One region of the Colwellia sp. SU-HH00943 genome, then DNA from elsewhere that is predicted to be linked to it. Evidence: predicted binding sites of a transcription regulator. Region 1 holds the regulator's gene; each other region holds the start of a gene.

Evidence for each region. Region 1 encodes sigma-54, which starts transcription at its own class of promoters, with help from an activator protein. Its sites were predicted from a motif close to GTTGGCACGNNNNTNGNNT; they were not measured.
Region 2: the regulator sigma-54 is predicted to act here: its motif matches at 5,113-5,131, upstream of AC27GZ_RS12250 (PEP-CTERM sorting domain-containing protein).
Region 3: the regulator sigma-54 is predicted to act here: its motif matches at 3,482-3,500, upstream of fliE (flagellar hook-basal body complex protein FliE).

The regions. Positions count from the first base shown of each region.
Region 1 is NZ_BAAJLW010000001.1:391,126-398,930, reverse strand. It holds gene AC27GZ_RS01700 (HPr family phosphocarrier protein) at 1-48, opposite strand, end outside; gene rapZ (RNase adapter RapZ) at 73-927, opposite strand; gene ptsN (PTS IIA-like nitrogen regulatory protein PtsN) at 1,057-1,509, opposite strand; gene hpf (ribosome hibernation promoting factor) at 1,526-1,813, opposite strand; gene AC27GZ_RS01680 (RNA polymerase factor sigma-54) at 1,838-3,361, opposite strand; gene lptB (LPS export ABC transporter ATP-binding protein) at 3,446-4,171, opposite strand; gene lptA (lipopolysaccharide transport periplasmic protein LptA) at 4,191-4,802, opposite strand; gene lptC (LPS export ABC transporter periplasmic protein LptC) at 4,857-5,423, opposite strand; gene kdsC (3-deoxy-manno-octulosonate-8-phosphatase KdsC) at 5,420-5,989, opposite strand; gene AC27GZ_RS01655 (KpsF/GutQ family sugar-phosphate isomerase) at 5,989-6,954, opposite strand; gene AC27GZ_RS01650 (calcium/sodium antiporter) at 6,977-7,805, opposite strand, start outside.
Region 2 is NZ_BAAJLW010000004.1:130,486-138,290, forward strand. It holds gene AC27GZ_RS12215 (polyamine aminopropyltransferase) at 1-235, shown strand, start outside; gene AC27GZ_RS12220 (YjfI family protein) at 365-778, shown strand; gene AC27GZ_RS12225 (PspA/IM30 family protein) at 821-1,510, shown strand; gene AC27GZ_RS12230 (hypothetical protein) at 1,571-2,212, shown strand; gene AC27GZ_RS12235 (hypothetical protein) at 2,237-2,554, shown strand; gene AC27GZ_RS12240 (Lpp/OprI family alanine-zipper lipoprotein) at 2,679-2,972, shown strand; gene AC27GZ_RS12245 (NAD(P)/FAD-dependent oxidoreductase) at 3,271-5,037, shown strand; gene AC27GZ_RS12250 (PEP-CTERM sorting domain-containing protein) at 5,173-5,718, shown strand; gene AC27GZ_RS12255 (protein kinase domain-containing protein) at 5,990-7,805, shown strand, end outside.
Region 3 is NZ_BAAJLW010000005.1:149,102-156,906, forward strand. It holds gene AC27GZ_RS14640 (sigma-54 dependent transcriptional regulator) at 1-716, shown strand, start outside; gene AC27GZ_RS14645 (sensor histidine kinase) at 827-2,032, shown strand; gene AC27GZ_RS14650 (sigma-54-dependent transcriptional regulator) at 2,029-3,369, shown strand; gene fliE (flagellar hook-basal body complex protein FliE) at 3,564-3,917, shown strand; gene fliF (flagellar basal-body MS-ring/collar protein FliF) at 4,068-5,801, shown strand; gene fliG (flagellar motor switch protein FliG) at 5,794-6,852, shown strand; gene fliH (flagellar assembly protein FliH) at 6,905-7,690, shown strand; gene fliI (flagellar protein export ATPase FliI) at 7,798-7,805, shown strand, end outside.

The DNA of each region.
Region 1 (7,805 bases):
ACCGAGCTTGTTGATGATAGTTAAGTCTTTAGAAATAGTTGTGGTCATAAGGCTACTCATAATGATTCATTATTATTTTTTTACTTTCTCAATATCACGGTGATGTGTTTGTACATCTTTCTTTTCTTTTCTAAAGTTACTGGCTAATAGTTCAGCGATATAAACGGATCTATGCTTACCGCCTGTACAACCTATGGCGATAGTGACATAACTACGGTTATTACGTTCTAGATGTGGTAGCCATGTCATCATAAAACTATTAATTTGCCAGATAAACTTTGTTACTATCGGTTGACTGGCAAGGAAATCTTGTACGGGTTGCTCTAACCCTGTGTAGGCTTTCAGATCTTTTTCCCAAAAAGGGTTTGGTAAAAATCGCGCATCAAATACATAGTCGGCATCGGCAGGGATGCCATGTTTAAAACCGAATGATTCAAATACTAATACCATAGCCCCTGTTTTTTTACCTAAAATACGTTCTCTGACTAAGTCAGCTAATTGATGCGGGCTTAATTGGCTAGTATTAATGTATAAATCTGCTCGGGTAGAAATAGGCGTAAGGAGCTTTTTTTCTAACGCTATTGCTTGATCTAAGGGGATATTTTCTTTGATTAATGGATGTAAACGACGTGTTTCGCTAAATCGACGGGTAAGGTCTATATCGTCAGCATCTAAGAAAAGGGTAGTTACATCAACAGCATTCGGTAAGTACTCGATTATTTCCGGTATATCTTTAGGATCATTGGGTAAGTTACGGACATCTAAGCTGACGGCAACATTCTCGTAATCATTGATAACAGTATGAGTTAAGGCAGGTAATAAGTTAATAGGAATATTATCTACGCAATAGTAGCCTAAATCTTCTAATACTCTTAAAGCAACAGATTTCCCTGATCCTGAACGGCCACTGACAATAATAAGTTTCATACTTGATATCTCGCGCTACAAGGCTAAAGCAGTGTCATTGACAGCTGTTATGATGGCTTGCATGCTTTGTTAAATAAGTTGTTATTTAGGTACTTTACATTATTATGCGGTTGTAAAATACGTTGCTTTTTAATGTGCTTGTTGAACTAGATTAAATAAAGCTTGTTTAGAAGTACACTTACGCGCTTGTTTCGCTACTTTTCGATCACTAAACAGTTTAGCTATGCTTTGTAAAGTTTCTAAATGTGCTTGAGTGCAATCTTGAGGTACAAATAAACAAATAAAAATATCGACAGGTTTATTATCTATTGCGTCAAACTCAATCGCTTTTTCAGTGGTTAGCATGACAGCAACTGCTTTATTTGAGTTTTGCAATTTTCCATGAGGTATCGCAATACCATTACCAATACCTGTACTGCCCATTTTTTCTCGGTTTAGTAAGCTATCTAATAGCGTACCTGTATCGGATTCACCTAATTTACTACTGGCAAGTTGGCAGAGAGTTTCGAGTATGCGTTTTTTGCTACTTGCTGGAACTGCACAGGCAGTGCAGTCCAGCGTTAAAATGTCTTGTAGGGTCATAGTACTTTGAATGGGGTTAATGGCTGGCAATTTTGCCTTTGTATTTAAGAATTTGGCGGTCTAATTTATCTACTAAGGTATCAATAGAGGCATACATCACTTCATTCACCGCTGAAGCATGCACTTCGCTACCATTTAGGTGAACCGTTGCTTCAGCTTTTTGGTCTAATTTTTCTACCGTTAGTACAACGTAAACATTGTTAATATGATCAAAATGTCGCTCTAATTTGGCAAATTTTGTGTCGACATAATCGCGTAAAGACGTGGTAATTTCTACATGGTGACCAGTAAGATTAATTTGCATATGCGTGATCCTTTTAAATGAGATTTACAATAAACTCTTACGTTGATTTGACGGCGGAATAGCTAATGATTCACGGTATTTAGCTATGGTTCGTCTTGCAACATTAATGCCCTGCTCAGCCAATAAATCGGCCATTTTACTATCACTTAGCGGTTTAGCAGGTGTTTCCGCTAAAATGAGCTTCTTAATCAAGGAACGAATTGCTGTTGAAGAGCATTCACCACCATTTTCAGTACTTACATGACTAGAAAAGAAATATTTTAGCTCAAAAATACCTCTTGGTGTGTGCATGTACTTTTGTGTTGTTACACGTGAAATGGTTGATTCATGCATGTCTACTGCTTCAGCTATATCATTTAATACCATTGGGCGCATGGCTTCGGCGCCATGTTCAAGAAAGCCTTGTTGGCGCTGAACAATACAATTTGACACTTTTAGTAGTGTATCATTTCGCGATTCTAAACTTTTTATAAACCATTTTGCTTCTTGAAGGTTTGAGCGAATGAACTGACCATCATCACTAGAAGACTTGGTGGTTTTAGTCATGGCTGCATATTGTTGGTTAATAGATAATTTAGGCGCTGTATCTGGGTTTAATTCTACAATCCAGCGTCCATTTTTCTTTTCTACGGAAACATCAGGAATAACGTACTGCTCATCCCCTTTTATTACCGCATCACCTGGGCGTGGATTCAGTGTTTGAATTAAGCGCATTACTTCGCGAAGTTGATTTTCTTTAAGCTTAGTTTTACGCATAAGCTGACGGTAATCTCGGTTACCCAGTAGGTCTATATGCTCTTCAATGATGTGTTTACTTTCTTTCAAATAAGGAGTGTCTTCATCAAATTGATTTAACTGGATGATTAAGCAGTCAGCAATGGAGCGAGCGGCAACACCGATTGGATCAAAGACGTTAATGCGCTTTAATACCGCTTCCACTTCGTCAAGCTCTAAATCTTCAATACCGACACTTTCTAAAATATCTTCGCAAGAAACGGTTAAATAGCCAGCATCATCTACCGCTTCAATAATGGCAATAGCAACTGCGCGGTCAGTATCCGTAAAGGGTGTTAATTCCATTTGCCAGAGTAAATGATCTTGAATAGAGTCTGTGGTTTCACCTTGATAGGTGTAATCTTCAGAAGGGCTTGAGATTGCACCTGTATTAGAGGTTCCAGCACTGTAACTCTCTTCCCAGGTGGTATCTATATTTAACTCTTCAGGAATATCATTTTGAGCCATTGCTTCGGTAGTACTTATTTCATCAATAGTGGCACTGGTGTCTTCACTACCTTCAGGGCTGGTTTGTTCTGTGCTATTTGTGCTAGCAGAAAAAGCTTCTTCTAACTGTTCATTACTGTTGTCGTTTTCTTCATTGCTATTACTCGGTGAATTTTCATTCACTTCAAGCAAAGGATTACTCTCAAGCACTTCTTGAATTTCTTGTTGAAGTTCCAACGTCGATAACTGCAGAAGCTTTATCGCTTGTTGCAGTTGCGGCGTCATGGTGAGTTGTTGTCCTATTCGGAGCTGCAGTGATGGACGCATTTAGTTCTGTTCTTATCCTGTTGTTGTTATTTTAGTAATACATTCACTATAAATTATAGCTTAATTTTTTTTGTATATTAGTAACTATAGCGTGAATTGTTCGCCGAGGTATACATCTCTGACCTTTTGATTTGCAAGTATTTGGTTTGCATCACCTTGAGCGATAATTTCACCGTGACTTACTATATAAGCATGCTCACAAACATCCAAGGTTTCTCTGACATTATGATCTGTGATTAAGATACCAATTCCTCGCTCTTTAAGATGAATGATAATCTTTTTAATGTCACCTACCGATATAGGATCAACACCGGCAAAAGGTTCATCCAGTAAAATAAATTGAGGATCAGCAGCCAGTGCTCTTGCTATTTCTACACGTCTTCTTTCGCCACCAGATAAGCTCATACCAAGGTTATCTTTGATATGACATATATTAAATTCTTCGAGTAAATGTTCCAGCTTTTCTTGCTTTTTCCCTTCATCAAGGTTTTTGCGAGTTTGCAAAATAGCCATAATATTTTCAGTGACGGTGAGTTTTCTAAAAATTGAGGCTTCTTGAGGTAAATAACCTATACCACGTCGTGCTCTTTCATGCATAGGAGCAAGTGTGACATCTTCATCACTTAAAATAATTTTACCGTCATCATTAGGAACTAAGCCAACAATCATGTAAAACGAGGTGGTTTTGCCGGCGCCATTGGGGCCTAATAAACCAACAATTTGCCCGGTATTCACATTGAGGCTTACACTTTTTACTACTTGCCGACCTTTATATGACTTAGATAAACCGTGAGCGCTAAGGGTAGCTATATCAGTGTTGTCAGTTGCATTAATCATTGTTGTCACTGTCTTTTTTACTGTCATTATTGGCGGCGTTATTTTTTTCTTGTTGAGCTTTAATTTGTGCAGGTTGTAAAATAGTGGTGACGGATTCATCACGACTACTTTCAGCTTCAAGCTTTTCATTTAAGGTGTTATAGGTGATTGTTTCACCAGTAACCATACTACCAGCCTGTTTCACTTTGGCATTGCCTGATACGGTTATCAGATAAATGTCCGGTTGATATTTTATTTCATCAGCCTGTAAGCTAATTAAACTGCCGTCTTCTAATTGTTGTTGAAAAAGAGCTGGTTTGCCTTTGGCTAGGTAGGTGTCGTGCTTTTCATTGGTCTTTTCATTCGTTTTGCTAAAAACCTGCACTATATCGGCTGTTATTGCGATAGAGCCTTGGCGAATACTTACGTCTTCCAAATAACTGGCAATTTTGTTTTTTAAGTCTGCACTTTGACGTTTTGATTTTATGGTAATTTCTTGTGTGAGATCTTTTTTAGCCGCATAACTAGCGTTAGTAAATGTTAATACGCTAGTCGCGAGTAAAACACCTAAACCAATAGATTTAATTTTCGTTACTGAAGGTTTTACAAAATTCTTTTTTATCATAAAGTTATCACAAGGTTATTTATATGGGGCTAATTGCAATTAGCTCTTTGTTTTTTAGCTGTCAGTTTTCTTATAAATGGTACGTACATGTTCAGTTAAGGTCATTTGTTTAGTGTTAAGGTCAATGATCAAGCCTGAACCATACATAGTAAAGTCTTTCCCTTGCACCATAACTGTTTGCTCTGAACTAATTATATTGGTCTTTAAATCTAATTCTAGATACTTACAGTGAATTTCTTCTATTAAACTTTCTTCATCCGTGGCTTTTAAATGAACACGGTGATTTAAAATAACTCTGTTATTTTTGTATAGTGTCGCTTCTTTTGCACTAAGTTGCCATGGTGCTTCATTATTTTTTGGATATAACGTATAACTAGGTAACTCAAAGTGGGTTACTTCAAGTTTGGCATAATGCTCCATTCTGTCGGCAATAATGGCATGAGATAATTGCCCTGAATCAGTATAAATATCACTTTTCAGTGCTTCGGCAATAAAGTCAGGTGTTAAATCATGTTCAACATCTGCCCCTGGCAGTACTTGTGAACCACGCCATTCAATAATACCGTAGGCCATAGCGCCTAGCAATAATACCAAAAGAGCTAATGTATGCAGACGTGTCATATACTGGCGCCTGTTGCTTGATCAAGTGTACCTTGACATTGCATTATTAGATCACACACTTCTCTGACTGCGCCAAATCCTCCTGTTGTGAACGTTTGGTAATCAGCTTGCGTCAATACGTTGGGATGCGCATCTTGAACAGCGACACCTAAACCAACGTGTAAGATGCAAGGTAAATCAGGCATGTCATCACCTATATAAGCTATTTCATCTGCTGATAAATTGAGTTGTTTTGCAAGCTCAATCAGCGCAGGTAACTTATCTTCTTGCCCTTGTACTATGTGCTTAACATTTAATGCCGCCATGCGATTAGCAACGATAGCTGAGCGTCTTCCAGTAATAATGGCAACGTCAACACCACTGCTGCCGAGTGCTTTAATACCAAAACCATCTTTAGTGTGAAATGCTTTTAATTCTTCGCCATCATTACCTAAATAAATACGGCCATCTGAAAAAACACCATCAACATCACAAACTAACAGTTTTATTTTTTCTGCACGTTTTAGAATTTGCTCACTCACTTGCCCATACAGCGTGTTATTAGGTGAATTTGATAATTGATTCATTAAAGTACTCCTGAGCTGAGTAAGTCATGCATGTTCATGGCACCTATTGGTTGCTGATGTTCATCAATGATGATTAAGCCATTAATTTTCTTATCTTCCATAATATTTAGTGCTTGTGCTGCTAGCATATCTGCTTGTGCAACCGTGGGAGATGTTGTCATTACTGTGGCGATATTATCGCGATGTATATCGATTTTTAAATCAAGAATACGGCGTAAATCACCGTCGGTAAACAAGCCTATTAAGGTGTTGTCTGCATTCACTACTGCAGTCATTCCCAACCCTTTAAGTGACATTTCTACTAAGGCGTCTTTGATGAGCGCTGTTTCACTCACAACAGGGAGGCGATCTCCTTGGTGCATAATGTCACTTAAACGAAGCAGTAAACGTTTGCCTAGACTTCCCCCTGGGTGTGATAGCGCAAAATCATCAGCAGTAAAACCACGAGCATTGAGTAGTGCTACAGCAATAGCATCTCCCATGACTAAAGTAGCTGTTGTACTTGAAGTTGGGGCTAAACCAAGCGGGCAGGCTTCGGTAGATACCTTGATGCAGATGTGTGTATCAGCAAGTTTTGCTAGAGTAGACTCTTTATTGCCTGTCATGGTGATAAGTTTAGCGCCGATACGTTTTATAACAGGAATGATCGCAAGAACTTCAGTTGTTTCACCGGAATTAGAAATGGAAAGTACCACGTCATCTTTGGTGATCATGCCTAAATCACCATGACTTGCTTCACCGGGATGAACAAAAAATGCTGGTGTACCAGTACTGGCCAGTGTTGCCGCAATTTTACCGCCAACATGACCTGATTTCCCCATACCTATAACAATGACTCTACCTTGGCATGAAAACATCAATTGGCAGGCATACTCAAAACTGTCATCAATATACTCTAGCAGCTCAACAATAGCTTGCTGCTCTATGTTAATCACGTTCTTAGCCAGTTGTTTAAAATTCGTCATAGTCTACTTAAGGCTGTATTTGTTAGTTAATGGTTGTTTGAGAAAAAAGCAATATTTGATAAGCGATAAAGCTTAATAATAATAATGCACCTTTTGCACGAGTAAGTCTAAAGTAGCCTGATTTACGGCTAAAACATAAAATAAATAGTAGCGCTGTTATAGCCATCATAACGGGAGCATCGCGCAGAGAGGCATCAGGATTTATCGCCCCTGGCGCTATGATGCCAGCAAAAGGGAGTACTGCTAAAATATTAAAGATATTTGAGCCGACAATATTACCCATCGCCAGATCGTCTTCTTTCTTTAGTATACTCGCTATACTTGCTGCTAGCTCAGGTAAACTTGTTCCTATAGCGATAATAGTTAGTCCAATAACTAAGTCACTAATACCAAAGGCTTTAGCAATAAAAATTGCTGAATCAACAAGAAAATGAGCACTGAATATTAAGATAGTAATACCTACAACAAGCCAAAAAATGGACTTTACTGTGCTGGTAGCTTCAGGGAGTTCCTGCTCTGCTTCCATAATCATGGGATCGTCTAGCGTATTGTTTTTTCTTTGTTTTAAGGCTTTGATTAGTAAAATGGTAATGAAGCCAAAAAAACTTATCATCAAGGCGACACCTTCAGGAAAACTAAAAAAGTCATCTGATAGCATCCAATAAGCTAATATGGTCAATATTAACAGTAGAGGAAGTTCTTGTTTAATGGTTGTCGAGGAAACGACCAACGGTTTAATTAATACTGTCACACCTAACACAAGGGCAATATTGGTTATGTTTGAACCAATAGCATTACCTATAGCTGTGTCTGGACTGCCTTGAAATGACGCTGCTGCGGCAACCATCATT
Region 2 (7,805 bases), on a different contig from region 1:
GTGGGGCTGGACAATTGCCGCAAAAATGGGTTTAAGCCCTTTAAATAGGTTAAAGCAGTTGGATAAATTGCCGGTAAAACATCAATGGCTAAATTTAGATATTCTTAAAGCTTCTTTTGTTTTCCCTAACAATTTTTATGACGATGCAAAAAATATAAACATAAATATTTTAGGCAGCCATACTATCTATCAGCTCCATCAAAAAGCTTGGCAAGATCAACAAGGGCTAAACTAGCTATAAACCTTGTAAAAATAACTAACAAATAAAAGCTTGACATAATATGTCAAGCTGCTAAATTGAACCTAGAAGACATAATATGTCATCTAAAATACTTTTCGTTTAGAAATAAAGGATAGGAAATACATGAATATTCATACTATAGCCGATCACTTAAATAGCTTGGCTGACAATTCAGACACAGGAATGAGCTTTGATTGCCAACCAATATCAGGCGAAGTTGACGTACTGCAAATTACTATTTTAGGTCGTGAAGAGCTACCAGTATTTGTTTCGGTAACCGAAGATCAAATACTTTGTATTAGCTACCTTTGGGGAAGCGATGAAGTTAAACCTGACAGCATAAGTGCTATGCACGAAAGCATGTTAGAGATGAACATCCCAATGCCACTATCATCTTTTTCAAAGATTGGCGATAAATACGTTATTTTTGGTGCACTCTCTATCAACTCCAGTTTTAGTGATATTGAACATGAATTAGCCGTATTAAGTAACAATGCCCTTGAAGTAATTGATGATATGAGTGACTACCTAGTTTAAGCCAACACACTAGCCACAATGTCACCTTATTAGGAGAAAAAAATGAGTATATTTAAAAAAATTATGACAGCAATTCGCGGCGGTGCCTCTGAAGCAGGCGAAGCTATTATTGACGCCAATGCCACCCGTATTTTTGAACAAGAAATTCGCGATGCTGAAAATCACTTAACTAAAGCCAAACGTGATTTAACAGGTGTAATGGCAGAGCAAATGTCTGCACAACGTGAAGTTGATCGCTTACAACGCGAAATTACTGAGCATGAAGGTTATGCCGGACAAGCATTAGAAAAAGGTGACGAAACACTCGCCTTAGCTGTCGCAGAAAAAATTGCTAGCCTTGAAAGTGAACTAGCAACCCAACAAGATGCGCTTGCTAGCTATACCGGCAATGCTGACCGATTAAAAGAATTGGTGAAGAAAAGCGAACGACAGGTTGCTGAACATAAACGCCAATTATCTATGGTAAAAACCACAGAAAGCGTACAAAAGGCAACATCAGCAATTACTGATAACTTCTCATCAAGTAACTCTAAACTTTTAAACGCTAAAGATTCACTAGAGCGTATAAAAGCTAAGCAGCAAAAATTTGATGATAAAATGAAAGCTGCTGAAGTATTAGAATCTGAAAATTCAGATTCTTCACTAGCCGCTCAGTTAAAAGCTGCTGGCATTGGCTCACAAGACAACTCTGCCAACTCAGTATTAGAGAGAATTAAAGCAAAACAAAAGTAAATATTATTAAAGGTGGTTAGCAAGCGCTAGTCACCTTTTTACTATAGAGCGGTATCAACAATGAGCTTTTTCAAAAAGATATTTTCCAAAACTGAACAACCTCAGCGCACCTTAACTCAAGTTAATGAGTTACTTGCAGGTGATATTATTGTCTTAACTGATAGTTTTGCATTACCTGAACATCTCAGAAATCAACAGCTGCAAATAACGGCTGTAAACACCTATGAATTCGAACAAAGCAATCAAATCGAATGGACACTTCAAGGGGCGAGTGATCGTATACTCTTTTTATCACTCGAAGTTGACGATACCACAGAGCTTAAATTTTCAATCAAACTTGAGCATGAAGATATAGAAACCTTGCTTGATCTAGAAGCCTTCTCACAAGTTTTCGACGAACCAGGCCAAGCTTTCTTAACACGCCAACAAGACAACTCACACACTAACATGTGGAGTGATGAAGAGTACCAACAAAGCACCTTTGCTAAAGTGGGCTACTTCCACCGAAAAGATCACCGCAGCGAGAATTTATCCTCTTATGAAGGTAAAGACAGTGGCGAACCTTTTGAGCTTTATCAGCTTTATAACCAAGATCAGAGTAAAGGGATTGATGTTGAAGTATGGCAAGATGGCGATACTGAAGTGTTTTTAACGTTATTTAGACCCTCATCTGACATTATTGATATGTACCCAGCAAGCTAAGCATTCGACCATAGAGAGAAGACTATGACTAAAAAAATGCCTGACAAGTGGCAATCGTCGGTAAAAGCCATGAAAGCTGTACAAGTAGCTTTTGATATGGACGAAAAAATTCAGTTATCTATTCGAAAAGAAGCTTTGGAAGCTGGGTTAAGCCCATCAGATCAAATTCGTGACATTTTAGGCTTACCCATCAACAAACGCCCTAAACGACCTCGCTTAACAGTTAGTTTAGCACCTGACGATTATCAAGTATTAGCACTGAAGTATGATTTACAACCTGAACAACAGCTTGAAATTAAAAGAAAATTAATGGAAGAACTCGTCGAACACGTTAATAAATAAAATGACCAAAACGCAACGCTTTAGACGAAATTTAACCAAAGTACTAACAAATATGTAACAACTTTGTCAAAAGTGCATTATCTGTGTCATAATCTCGGTGAACCACAACACTAGGGATATCATTATGTTAAATAAAAACTTACTCAACAAATCACTTATTATTACTTTAGCGCTTGGATTAACCGCTTGTGCTAATACAGATGAATTAGAAGGAAACATTACTAGCCTAACTAACAAAGTAGACTCGTTATCTTCTAAAGTAGATTCATTAAATACTGATATTGCTGACTTACAGTCTCAGCATAAAGAGATAACAGAAGATGTAAAAGCCGCTAAAATGGCTGCTGAGCAAGCTGCTGAAGATGCTCAAAAAGCAAATGAACGTGTTGAAAACGTTGTAGCGACTTATAAAAAGTAGTTAGTAAACCAATATAAAGCTCACTCCTTAGTCATCCTGATTGGTTTTAGGGGTGAGCTGAATAATTTCTTTTTAATTGTTCTACAACCTTCTAGCTTCTACCTGTGCAATTCTAACCCACAATATAGCAACACCAATCAAGAACTAAACTCTTCACCAAAAACTTGATTAAAACCAAACAAAAAACTCACAAGCAATTGAAAAATAATATAATTTATTTATGGTATTAATGGCAATCATCCTATAGTAAGCTATAGAAAACGCGCTAAAATAACCTTTAAATTTAATGGAAGACTCAATGCTTGATGTCATTATTATAGGTGGTGGTCCTGCTGGAACTACTGTTGCTTCATTATTAAAAAAATATAAACCAGAACTATCAGTAACAATATTTGAAAGAGACACCTTTCCTCGAGATCACGTAGGAGAAAGTCAATTACCCTCAATTAGTCCCATATTGGATGAAATGGGCGTTTGGGAAAAGGTTGAAGCGGCAAATTTTCCTATAAAAATTGGTGCGTCCTACACTTGGGGGAAGGACAATGAAAAATGGGATTTTGATTTTTATCCTGTTGAAGATTGGCAAGATGAGCCACGCCCATCAACTTATGAAGGGCAACGTAAATATACCGCATTCCAAGTAGATCGTGCTATCTACGATAATATCTTATTACGTCACAGTGAATCATTAGGTACTGAGGTACACGAAAATACGCGCATAAAAAACATACTCCGCGATGGCGATAGTATTACTGGAGTACAGCTCAATGACGACAGTATTGTAAAAGCAAAATATTATGTTGATGCGACAGGTGTCTCAGGGTTGTTTAGACGAACTTTTGATATTGAAAGTTGGGCACCTAATGAATTACGTAATATTGCCGTATGGGATTATTGGGAAAATGCAGATTGGGCCTTAGAAATAGGACAAGGCGCAACACGAGTTCAAGTAAGAAGTTTACCTTATGGCTGGATTTGGTTTATACCATTAGGGGAGACTCGCACATCAATTGGATTAATTTGCCCAGCAAGCTATTTAAAAGAAACAGGCAAGTCGGCAAAATCTCTTTACTTAGAAGCAATTAAAGAACAAAAAGATATTGCCAGTTTATTGGATAATGCTAAGCCAGAAGGCAATATTGGCATCACAAAAGATTGGTCTCATTTATCAGATAGGTTAACAGGCGATAATTGGTTTATTTGTGGCGAAGCCGCGGGATTTGCAGACCCCATATTAGCCGCAGGAATGAGTCTAGCTCATAGTTCTGCAAAAGAAGTCGCCTACACAATATTAGAGTTAGAGCATGGTTCACTTGATAAACAATGGCTTACTGAGCGGTACAATGATAAAACGCGGGATAATATTCAACAACATATCAAGTTTGCTCAATATTGGTATGCAGCCAATGGTTGCTTTACAGACTTAAAAGAAAACTGTGTTGCTATAGCAAAAGAAGCTGGCTTGCAACTAAGCCCTGAAAAGGCATGGCAATGGCTAAGTCAGGGGGGCTTTACTACAGAGCAATTAGGCTTAGCAACATTTGGCTCTTTTGATATCACCTCAACGCGACAGTTACTTACTAAATTTGATCGACATGATCGCTCAACCCAAATGAAGATTTCTGGTTTTAACAAGTTTAAGCTAAACACCAAAGGTGCGAAATCAACAATGGCAGGAAACCTTGTCAATGGCAGGATCATCCAAGTTCCCTGTATTAAGCGCGGTACAAATGTACTTCCCCAAGTTGGTTATTATCAAACCATAATCCAAATTTTAAAACAAACTTCCGATATCTCTGTTATTTTAAATGCACTGAAAACTAAAATAGCAAAAGAAATTCCGCCTGCTCGCCAGAGTTTAACATTTAGCGCTTGTATTCAAGCTTTAGAGGCTATGGCACAACAAAATTGGGTAGAGTGTAAAATCAATAAGAAAAAGCCAATAATCAATATTAACACGCAAGATTCTCGGCATATTAGAAGCAGTAAGCAAGCCGAAGAGGCAATTAAACAATCAAACAATTCAGATATCATTAAATCAAACATAACAACCCAACAAATATAGATATTAGTTGTCTGACTTTTTTACACTCACATTAAGGTATAACACGTAACTAGCTGAAAACAAAGACCTTTAAAGTGTGGCTTGAATATTGCTTGTTTAAAAGAAGATATGTAACCCATCTTAGGAAGTACAATTATGATCAAACAGAAGTTTTTAAAAACCTTATTACCTAGCTTGTTACTAACAGCAGGGTGTTATACAAATTTAGCCCACGCTGGGGTAATTGACATTACTGGTGAAGACTCAAATGGCATAGTAAATGAAATAAGCTACAACGAATCAGATACTGGTGCATTAGACTCTATTTCTTTTGATCTTAATGTCGAACACTTCAATGCATCATGGGGTAGCGAAACTGAAATATCACTGACGCATGTCGATTCAGGTTTTAGTAAATTATTTACTGGTGTAGATTTTGGTTGGGCAAATTCATCGGGAACCTATTCATATGTTGGTACTTTCGATGTATTAGATGGTCCTAGTAATATTGCAGGCGCATGGACTATAGGTTTGTCTGAAAGCTTTAATGATTACATTTTTGATGGTGATGACTATGTGGATTCAACCTTTAGGCAATCAACTATTACCCTCAACTCTACCCCTATTCCTGAGCCTACAACAACCGCCATATTTGCTTTAGGATTAGCTGGCTTAGGCTTTAGACAGCTAAGAAAAAAATAACCTGAGTACAAATATTAATTTTTGAAACGCACCAAACTAATACTTTGGTGCGTTTTTGTTTTAAGTCTTAAAAATCCGGCTTTTCACTTCACTACTCCAACCACAACTAAACATAAATCATTGATAAATTAGCTTTATCAATTTTAAAACGCTGTTAATATATTATTTTCAATTGATACAAAGATGTAAAAGGCTTCAGTTTTTCCTTTCACATGACTTCTTGTTATCAGCTACTTAAATTTCCGAAAAAACGTATAAAAGAGGCACATCAATGCAAGAAGTAAATTATCAATTACCTCCTGGGCATGAAATTGCTGAATTTAGAGTAATAGAGGTACTTGGCGAAGGCGGGTTTGGTATCACCTATAAAGCTGAAGATACTCGTTTACATCGTTTAGTTGCTATTAAAGAGTTTTTACCCGTCGACTTAGCGGCGCGTGCTCAAGACAGCAAAACAGTTATGCCGCGCACAAATGTGAGTGAAGATTATCAATATGGTTTAACAAAGTTTTTAGAGGAAGCGAGAACCTTAGCGACATTTAGCCACCCTAATATCGTCAGAATACATACCTTTATCGAGCTTAATGGCACAGCCTATTTAGTAATGGAATATGTTGAAGGTGAAGCACTCGATGAACACCTGAAAAAGATCCATTTCAATGGCAATATGAGTGAAGGGCGAATTCGAGAAATAATAGAACCTCTACTTGATGGTTTAGCAGAAGTACACAAGTCAGGCTTACTACATCGAGATATAAAGCCTGGTAACATTTATTTAAAAGCTAATGGCCAACCTATGCTGATAGATTTTGGTGCCGCGCGCCAAAGTATAGGTGAAAAATCTAAAAGCATGAGTGCTATCGTCAGTGATGGCTATGCACCTACAGAGCAATACAACACAAAAAGTAGACAAGGTGCATGGACTGATTTATACGCTATTGGTGCAGTTATGTACCATCTTATTGTGGGAGAAAAACCTGAAACCAGTAGTCATCGTCAGCATGAAATAAATGAAGATGAACCAGATCCTATTAAACCTTTACCAACTAACAACTACAGTCAATCCCTTATCAACACTATACAGGCTTGTTTAACCTTAAAAGCAAAACAGCGTCCTCAATCAGTCGTAGCTGTTCAACAACTACTCCGCCAACAAGATTCGCCTAAAACAAGCTTTGATACACCACCTGAAACAAAACCTGAGCCTGCTCCAGATCATGATGGTACCCGTAAAATAAACCGTGAGCCAAACAATGCTCACAGTAATGCAAACAACACATCAGTTGCGATTAAAAAATCAAAAACCGGCTTAATTAGCCTTTTAATAACCTTAACTGTCATCATTGCAGCAAGTATTTATGGTTTTACTCAAGGCTGGTTTACCAGTAGCCAAGAGCCACCCAAAGTAAAAATGGTGCCAATGCATCCACTTACGATAACCACCTCACCTAGTGATGCTTTAATTACTATCGATGGCATTGGTGATATAAAACAAGGGCAAGCAACCAAACTTAAATATGGCACTTACCAGGTCCATGTCAAAAAAGAAGGCTATGAATCAATCACTGAAAGTGTATTAGTAAACCAAGTTAACGGGCAAACAACCCATATTGATCTTATTAAAAAACCCATACCTGTTGGTCAACTAACCATTAACACAATTCCCGAAAACGCTAAAATAACCTTATTAGGTATTAAACCGAGCTATCAAGCTGGTATCGCTTTACCTATTGGTCAGCAACAAATAACCGTTAATGCAGAAGGCTATAAAAAAGTCACTCAAACACTCAACATTATCCAAGGTGAGAATACCGTAGATATAAAGTTAACCCCTCAAACGATACAAGAGCGCGTTGTTGGCTATTGGCAAGCCGATGCTTATTGGCTTTGGAATGACGAAATTGACGATGAAACAAAATATCCCATTGAAAACGCCCTTTTTTCATTCCCAATGGGAAGAGACGTACTTGAAATTAAAAATCTAGTGCTAAAAATATCAGCCAATAGTGAAATTATGTTATCTGCCAGTGCTACTAATGGCAAAGAATACTTTTACATTCCACAAAGTATTGCGGATGAAAGTGGAG
Region 3 (7,805 bases), on a different contig from region 1:
AGCGCACTTTTGAACGTGTTGGTGGCACAAAAAGTATTAAAGCCGATGTTCGAATTGTCGCTGCCACTCATCAAAACTTAGAAGATATGATTAAATCAGGCGATTTTCGTGAAGATTTATTTTATCGCCTAAACGTTTTTCCTATTGAAACTCCAGCGCTTCGAGATAGAAAAGAAGATATTCCGTTACTGCTAAAAGAGTTACTTAGCCGCTTTGAACACGAGCAAGGAAAAACAGTACGTTTTACTGACAGAGCCATACAGTCATTGATGGAGCACCCTTGGGCAGGCAACGTACGTGAATTATCAAACCTCATTGAGCGTATGTTAATTATGTACGGCGAACAAATTGTTGATGTAGCCGAACTACCTCATAAATATCAACATATTGAAGCAGAAGAATACACCCCAGAATACCCTGAAGAGTTGCAAGAGCAAGATGCGATTAATGAGCTATTTGCGGGTTTTGATTATGATGATGAAGACGACGAAACTGAAGCTAGTAGTGAAGCAGTTAGCGCTGAAAATACCGGTTTACTGCCTGATGATGGTTTAAATTTAAAAGAATACTTAGCAGAATTAGAAGTCTCGTTAATATCACAATCACTGATTAAGCATGACTATGTTGTTGCTAGAGCCGCGGAAACTTTAGGGATGCGCAGAACAACTTTAGTTGAGAAAATGCGAAAGTATGATTTGCAAAAGCCAATAGTTTGACGCCATTATTAACCATTGTTTTGTTGTAATATACTGAAAAGTATAGATAAAAATAATGGTACGTAAAATGCTTTATACAAAGTAAATAAATATTTATTTGGACTTTGTTTATGGCACTAGCAGAGCATTTCGATGCCAACCATACCTTTAACCCAGCCAATGTTGCCTTTGATTCTAAAGGAGGCTTATTAGCACAAGAAGCTTTTCCTGGTGAATTATCAGCATTACGCAATGAGCTTGCTCAGTTAAAGCAAAGCACTCATAAGTTAACCACGCCTTCTGTTCCCGTGCCTTCTAAGCCATTGAAACAAGCACAAATGGCAGATCAACTGATCGAAATGATGCCAACAGGTTTAGTGATGCTAGACGGTGATGGCGTTGTGGTAAAAATTAACAAAGTAGCTAGAAACTTACTTGAAGAGCCTATTTTAGGGCAGTTATGGTTTAATGTGATCGCTCGCTCCTTCAAGCCTAGAGCCGATGACTGGCACGAGGTTTCACTCAAAGATGGCCGCCGTGTTAAGTTAGAAATAGCCAGTTTAGGTGATCAACCGGGACAACTTATTATGATCACCGACTTAACCGAAACGCGTTTGCTACAAGATAAAGTAGGTCAAATGCAGCGTTTATCGTCGCTGGGTAAAATGGTTTCAACCTTAGCGCATCAAATTCGCACGCCATTATCTTCTGCCATGTTATATAGCGCTAATTTATCAAACAGAAAATTATCTGATAGCGCTCGAGCAACGTTCCAAGAAAAGCTCACTGCACGTTTGCACGACTTAGAACAGCAAGTGAATGATATGTTGCTGTTCTCTAAAAGTGGAAATGAGCAGGTGGTGGCGCCACTGTTAGTGGATGAATTAATTAATGACTCTGTACAGGCTATGGAAGCATTAGTCACCAAAGCAAAAGCTGTTGTTAATGTGAAATTAAATGATGAACATAGTCAAATATTAGCCAACAAGAACGCTTTGTCTGGTGCTATACAAAACCTTATTCATAATTCTTTGCAAGCAGCTTCAGGTGAATCAGAGCCTGCAGTTATTAACATTCAAGTTTACTCAGAAAAAGACGCTATTTTTGTCAGTGTTAAAGACAATGGTCCAGGCATTGATTCAGCCATAATCGACAAAATTTTCGAGCCTTTTTATACCTCAAGTTCAAAAGGCACAGGCCTTGGGCTTGCGGTAGTCAAATCGGTAGTAGAAGCACACCAAGGTCAAGTGAGTTACTTGAGCGGAACAGGGCAAGGGGCACACTTTTGCTTGAAACTACCATTGCTAGCCAAAACTAAGCGAGGAGTATCCAAATGAGTCACCATAAAATTTTAGTGGTTGAAGATGATGCTGGTTTACGTGAAGCATTAATTGATACCTTAAGCTTAGCTAATTACCAATGTGTGGAAGCAGAATCTGCCGAGACAGCTTTGTTACTACTTAAAAATCATAAAATTGATTTAGTAGTAAGTGATGTTCAAATGGGCGGCATGTCAGGTTTATCGCTATTAAAGAGCATTAAAAATCAATTACCCAATATGCCAGTACTGTTGATGACTGCTTTCGGTACTATTAATGATGCTGTACAAGCTATGAAAGACGGTGCTTGTAATTATATTGCTAAGCCTTTTGCGCCAGAAGTATTGTTAAATATGGTTAGCCAGTATATTCCACCTTCATCGGTAAATAGCAATACGCCCATAGTTGCTGATAAGCGCAGTATTGAGTTACTTAATCTTGCCCGTAAAGTTGCGACTACGGAAGCGTCAGTGATGGTACTTGGGCCAAGTGGCTCAGGTAAAGAAGTCTTATCACAGTATGTCCATAATAACTCACCGCGAGCGAAAGAACCTTTTGTTGCGATTAACTGTGCTGCTATTCCTGAAAATATGCTTGAAGCTACCTTATTCGGTTATGAAAAAGGCGCTTTTACGGGCGCTATTCAAGCCTGTCCAGGTAAATTCGAACAAGCTCAAGGCGGTACTATTTTGCTTGATGAAATTACTGAAATGGATTTAGGCCTACAAGCTAAAATTCTTCGGGTATTGCAAGAGCGTGAAGTAGAACGTTTAGGTGGCAGAAAAACTATAAATTTAGATGTGCGTGTTATTGCAACCAGTAACCGAGATCTAAAAGAGGCGGTAGCGAAAGGGGACTTTAGAGAAGATTTATACTATCGTCTAAATGTATTCCCACTAACTTGGTTACCGCTTGCTGAGCGTGTTGATGATATCTTGCCTTTAGCGCAACACTTAGTTGAAAACTACTGTCAAAAAAGTGGCGAGCAAGTAGCTGAATTTAGCCCTGCAGCACGTAGTAAATTAAATGCATACCATTGGCCGGGAAATGTACGTGAGTTAGATAATGTTATTCAACGGGCGCTGATTTTACACAGCAATCAGATCATTGATGCTCAAGACTTATTGATTGAAAACTTTGAAACTGCCAAGGTGAGCCAAGTAGAGCAACAAGCACCAACAGAAGATAAATTAGGCAGCGAACTTAAATTGCAAGAACATCAAATTATTCTTGATACTTTGCAAGCCTGTCACGGTAGTCGAAAAGAAGTGGCTGAGCGATTAGGTATCAGCCCGAGAACCTTGCGCTATAAAATTGCCCGTATGCGTGACTCTGGCATTCAAATTCCAGCATAGCTATTTTTTAAACACTTCTAAAAGCCATAAATACTAAGATATTTGTGGCTTTTTTATTCGTATTGGCTTTTTCTTAATCATCCCCTAAGCCACGCCAGTTATAGGCTGTGTTTTTGGCACCATGCTTGCAACATCTCTACTAACAGATAATTTACAGCTTTTATCAGCAAAAAATTGACACAAGCGAGCTCATTATGGATATCAAAACTAATTCTTTATTTGCCCAAATGCAAAGTATGTCAATGCAAGCAAGCAACGGTAACTTGCCTGCTGTTGGTGGCGACTTACAAGCCGTAAATGCAAGCAAACAAGTAAACCAGTCAAGCAGTAATTTTGGTGAATTACTTACCGATGCATTAAAAACAGTGAATGAATTACAACAAGATACTGGCGCCAAAAAAACCGCCTTTGAAATGGGTGATCGCAGCGTCACCTTAGCAGAAGTGATGGTAGCTTCAAGTAAGTCAGGCATTGCCTTAGATGCAACAGTGCAAGTGAGAAATAAATTCGTTGAAGCGTATAAAGAAATCATGAGTATGCCAGTCTAGTTTTCTGGTTTACACATGGGTTTTGCGCGTTAAAAAGAAAGCACTAGGCGCATTATTTTCAATAAATAATCGTACTAAAGCTAAGAAAAAAGCTAATAAAAAAGTAAATTCAGTAGTAATCGGAGAAGTTAAGTGGCTGACACAAATACAATGGTAGCAACTGATGGTGGAACAGACATTATTGCCAGTGATAGTGGTGATAACGGTGCCATGCAAGAGCAAAAATCAGGCTTCTCTGCAACCCTAGGGAATGTTGACATTTTACGTCAAATTACTTTAGTGGTTGCTTTGTCTATTTGTTTAGCGATTGCGGTTTTTGTTATTATTTTAGCGAATGAACCTGAATACCGCTTTTTATCAAAATTACCTACCGAACAACTGATAAAAACCATGGATTTTCTTGATGCCAACCACGTTGAGTATCGCCAAGAAAATAACACCATTTCTGTACCTGCTGAAGAATATCAAAATGTAAAACTATTACTTGCTCGTGAAGGCTTAACGAAGGAGCCTTCACAAGGTGAAGACGTATTGATGAAAGACATGGGTTTTGGTGTCAGTCAACGTATGGAACGAGAAAGACTCAAATATGGTCGAGAACAGCGTTTAGGCAAAACTATTGAGCAACTGCAAAGTATTTCACAAGCAAAAGTACTTTTAGCTATTCCAAAAGAAAATATTTTTGCCCGCCGTGAAAAGAATCCTTCTGCAACGGTAGTTTTAACCATGCAGCGTGGTCGTTTGTTATCGGCTGAAGAGGTTGATGCAGTAGTAGATATTGTTGCTTCAGCAGTACAAGGCTTAAGCCCGAATAGAGTAACAGTTACCGATCAAAATGGTCGTTTACTTAACTCTGGCTCTCAAGACTCAATATCTTCTCGTTCACGCGGTGAATTTGAAATTGAGCAAAAGCGCGAACAAGAATATAGAGATAAAATTGACAGTATTTTGATCCCCGTGGTGGGCTTAGGTAACTATACAGCCCAAGTTGATGTCACTATGGATTTCACTAGCACAGAAGAAACAGAGCGTCGTTATAATTCAGACCTGCCAGCACTTCGCAGTGAAATGAAAGTTGAACGTAACTCAATTGGTGGCGCATTAGGTGGCATACCTGGCGCATTAACTAATCAGCCGCCGCTTGAATCAACAATTCCTGAAAATGCTACGGGAGGGCAAAACAAAGCTATCCCGAGTGATAAACATAGTGAATCTACTAAAAACTATGAGTTAGATGAAGCTATTAGCCATACTAAACAGCAAACGGGTATTATTCGAAAAGTTAGTGTATCAGTCGCCCTAGATTATGTTAACAGTAGTGCACCTTCGCCAACAACTGATAGCGAAGGTGGTGAAGGTACTGCAGCATCTGTGGCGAAAGAGCCTAGAAGTGTTGCAGAAATTGCCGCGATTCGTCGCTTATTACAAGGCAGTATCGGTTTTGATTTACAGCGTGGTGATATTTTGGAAGTGATCACTATTCCGTTTAGCCGTTCTGATTTTGGTGCTGTCGAAGAAGTACCTATTTGGGAACAACCTTGGTTTATGAAGGTGCTAAAATTAGTGATGGGTGCTTTGGTTATTATCGTGCTTATATTGGCTGTTGTTCGTCCAATGTTGAAACGCTTGATTTACCCAGATAGTACACCAGAAGATTATGGTGATAAGTCACTAGATAGCCATATTGATTTGGGTGATGAAACCATGGATATGCTTACCTCTGATTTTGATGCAGGTAACGTTGGTTTTGCACCAGATGGTAGTTTACAGCTACCTGATCTTCATCGAGATGAAGACATATTAAAAGCGGTTCGTGCCTTAGTTGCTAATGAACCTGAATTATCGTCGCAAGTAGTGAAAAGTTGGTTGAACGAAGATGAGTGATGAAAGTCAAGAAGTCGGTGAACTAACCGCAGCACCAGCAGGGTTTGATGTAGATAAACTTGAAGGTGCGGAAAAAGCAGGTATTTTATTATTAAGCTTATCTGAAGAAGATGCCGCGCAAATTTTAAAACATCTTGAGCCAAAACAAGTACAGCAAGTGGGTACTGTTATGGCGGCGATGGAAGATTTTACCCAAGAAAAAATCACAGCGGTTCATAAACAATTTATTCACGAAATCCAAAACTTCTCAACCATAGGTTTCCAAAGTGAAGAGTTTGTTCGAAAAGCCTTAACGGCAGCTTTAGGTGAAGATAAAGCCGGCAACTTAATTGATCAAATTGTAATGGGTGGCGGTGCTAAAGGTTTAGATTCTCTGAAATGGATGGACTCTAAACAGGTAGCTAATATTATTCGAAATGAGCATCCTCAAATTCAAACCATCGTTTTATCTTATTTAGAGCCAGAGCAATCTGCTGAAATTATTGGTCAGTTTACTGAAAAAGTTAGATTAGACTTAATGATGCGTATTGCTAACCTTGAGGAAGTACAACCAGCGGCACTACAAGAATTGAACGAGATTATGGAGAAACAATTTGCTGGTCAAGCAGGTGCACAAGCTGCGAAAATGGGCGGCTTGAAAGCAGCAGCAGATATTATGAACTACCTAGATACCAATGTTGAAGGTATGTTAATGGACTCAATTCGTGAAAGTGATGAAGAAATGAGTCAGCAAATTCAAGACTTAATGTTTGTCTTTGAAAACTTAGTTGATGTTGATGATCGCGGTATGCAAGCAATCTTGCGTGAAGTACAACAAGATGCCTTAATGAAAGCGATCAAAGGTACCGATGATGCCCTTAAAGAGAAAATCCTTGGTAACATGTCTAAACGTGCGGCAGAAATGTTGGCTGACGATCTCGAAGCCATGGGCCCTGTGCGTATTAGCGAAGTAGAAGCAGCACAAAAAGAAATTCTTTCTATTGCTCGTCGATTATCTGACGCTGGTGAAATTATGCTTGGTGGCGGCGGTGGCGGCGATGAATTCTTATAATAGTTTTCATCATATTACCGGCTTAATATTCTGTTGTTGTGGATAAATTATCATGAGTAAGTCACCTGTTCGTATTATCAAAGCAGCACAAGAAAATACTGATGTTTGGGCACTTCCCAGTGTTGAAACAAAGCCTACCCCTGAGCAAGAAAGTCAAACTAATGCTTTAGGACAAAAAGCTAACTGGCGCTTTGAACCACCTGAAGAGCAAGAGGTTGAAGTTCAGCCGCTAACTGCTGAAGAAATTGAAGCGATCAGATTAGCGGCGCATGAAGAAGGTTTTAATCAAGGTAAAGAAGAAGGCTTTGCTACGGGTTATGAAGAAGGGAAAGCCAAAGGTCATGAAGAAGGCACTGCACAAGGTTTAGAGGAAGGAAAAGAGCAAGGCTTAACTGAGGGGAAAGAGCGCATTGAAACATTAAGTGCTCATTGGCAAGGTCTAATTGACCAACTTACAACCCCTTTAGCTAGCGTTGAAAAAAATGTTGAAGAGCAATTACTTAACCTTGTTGTTCAGTTAACTGAAGCTGTTGTTTTACAAGAAGCTAAAACTAACCCTGATATTTTAATGTCGGCTATCAGCACAGGGATTAAAGCCTTACCAAGTAATGAGTCTAAAACACAAATTCACTTAAATCCTGAAGACATTAAACTAGTTGAAGAACAGTTTGGTGAAAAGCATCTGTTAGAGAGTGGCTGGCAATTATTACCTGCGCCACAATTAACCCCCGGCAGTTGCCAAATAGAAAACAGTACCTCCAATATTGATTTACAAATGAAGTCGCGTTTAAAGCAAGTATTGGATTCGTTTTTGCAAGATGCTTTGCATCAGCCATAGACGAGTGTTAACTGACATAATCTTGGCAGCGAATAGCAATAGCTTAGGGAGTTGATATTCCCTTTAATAATAAACTTTATTTGACAGGGTAAACTCAAAGGCAAAACATGGTTGA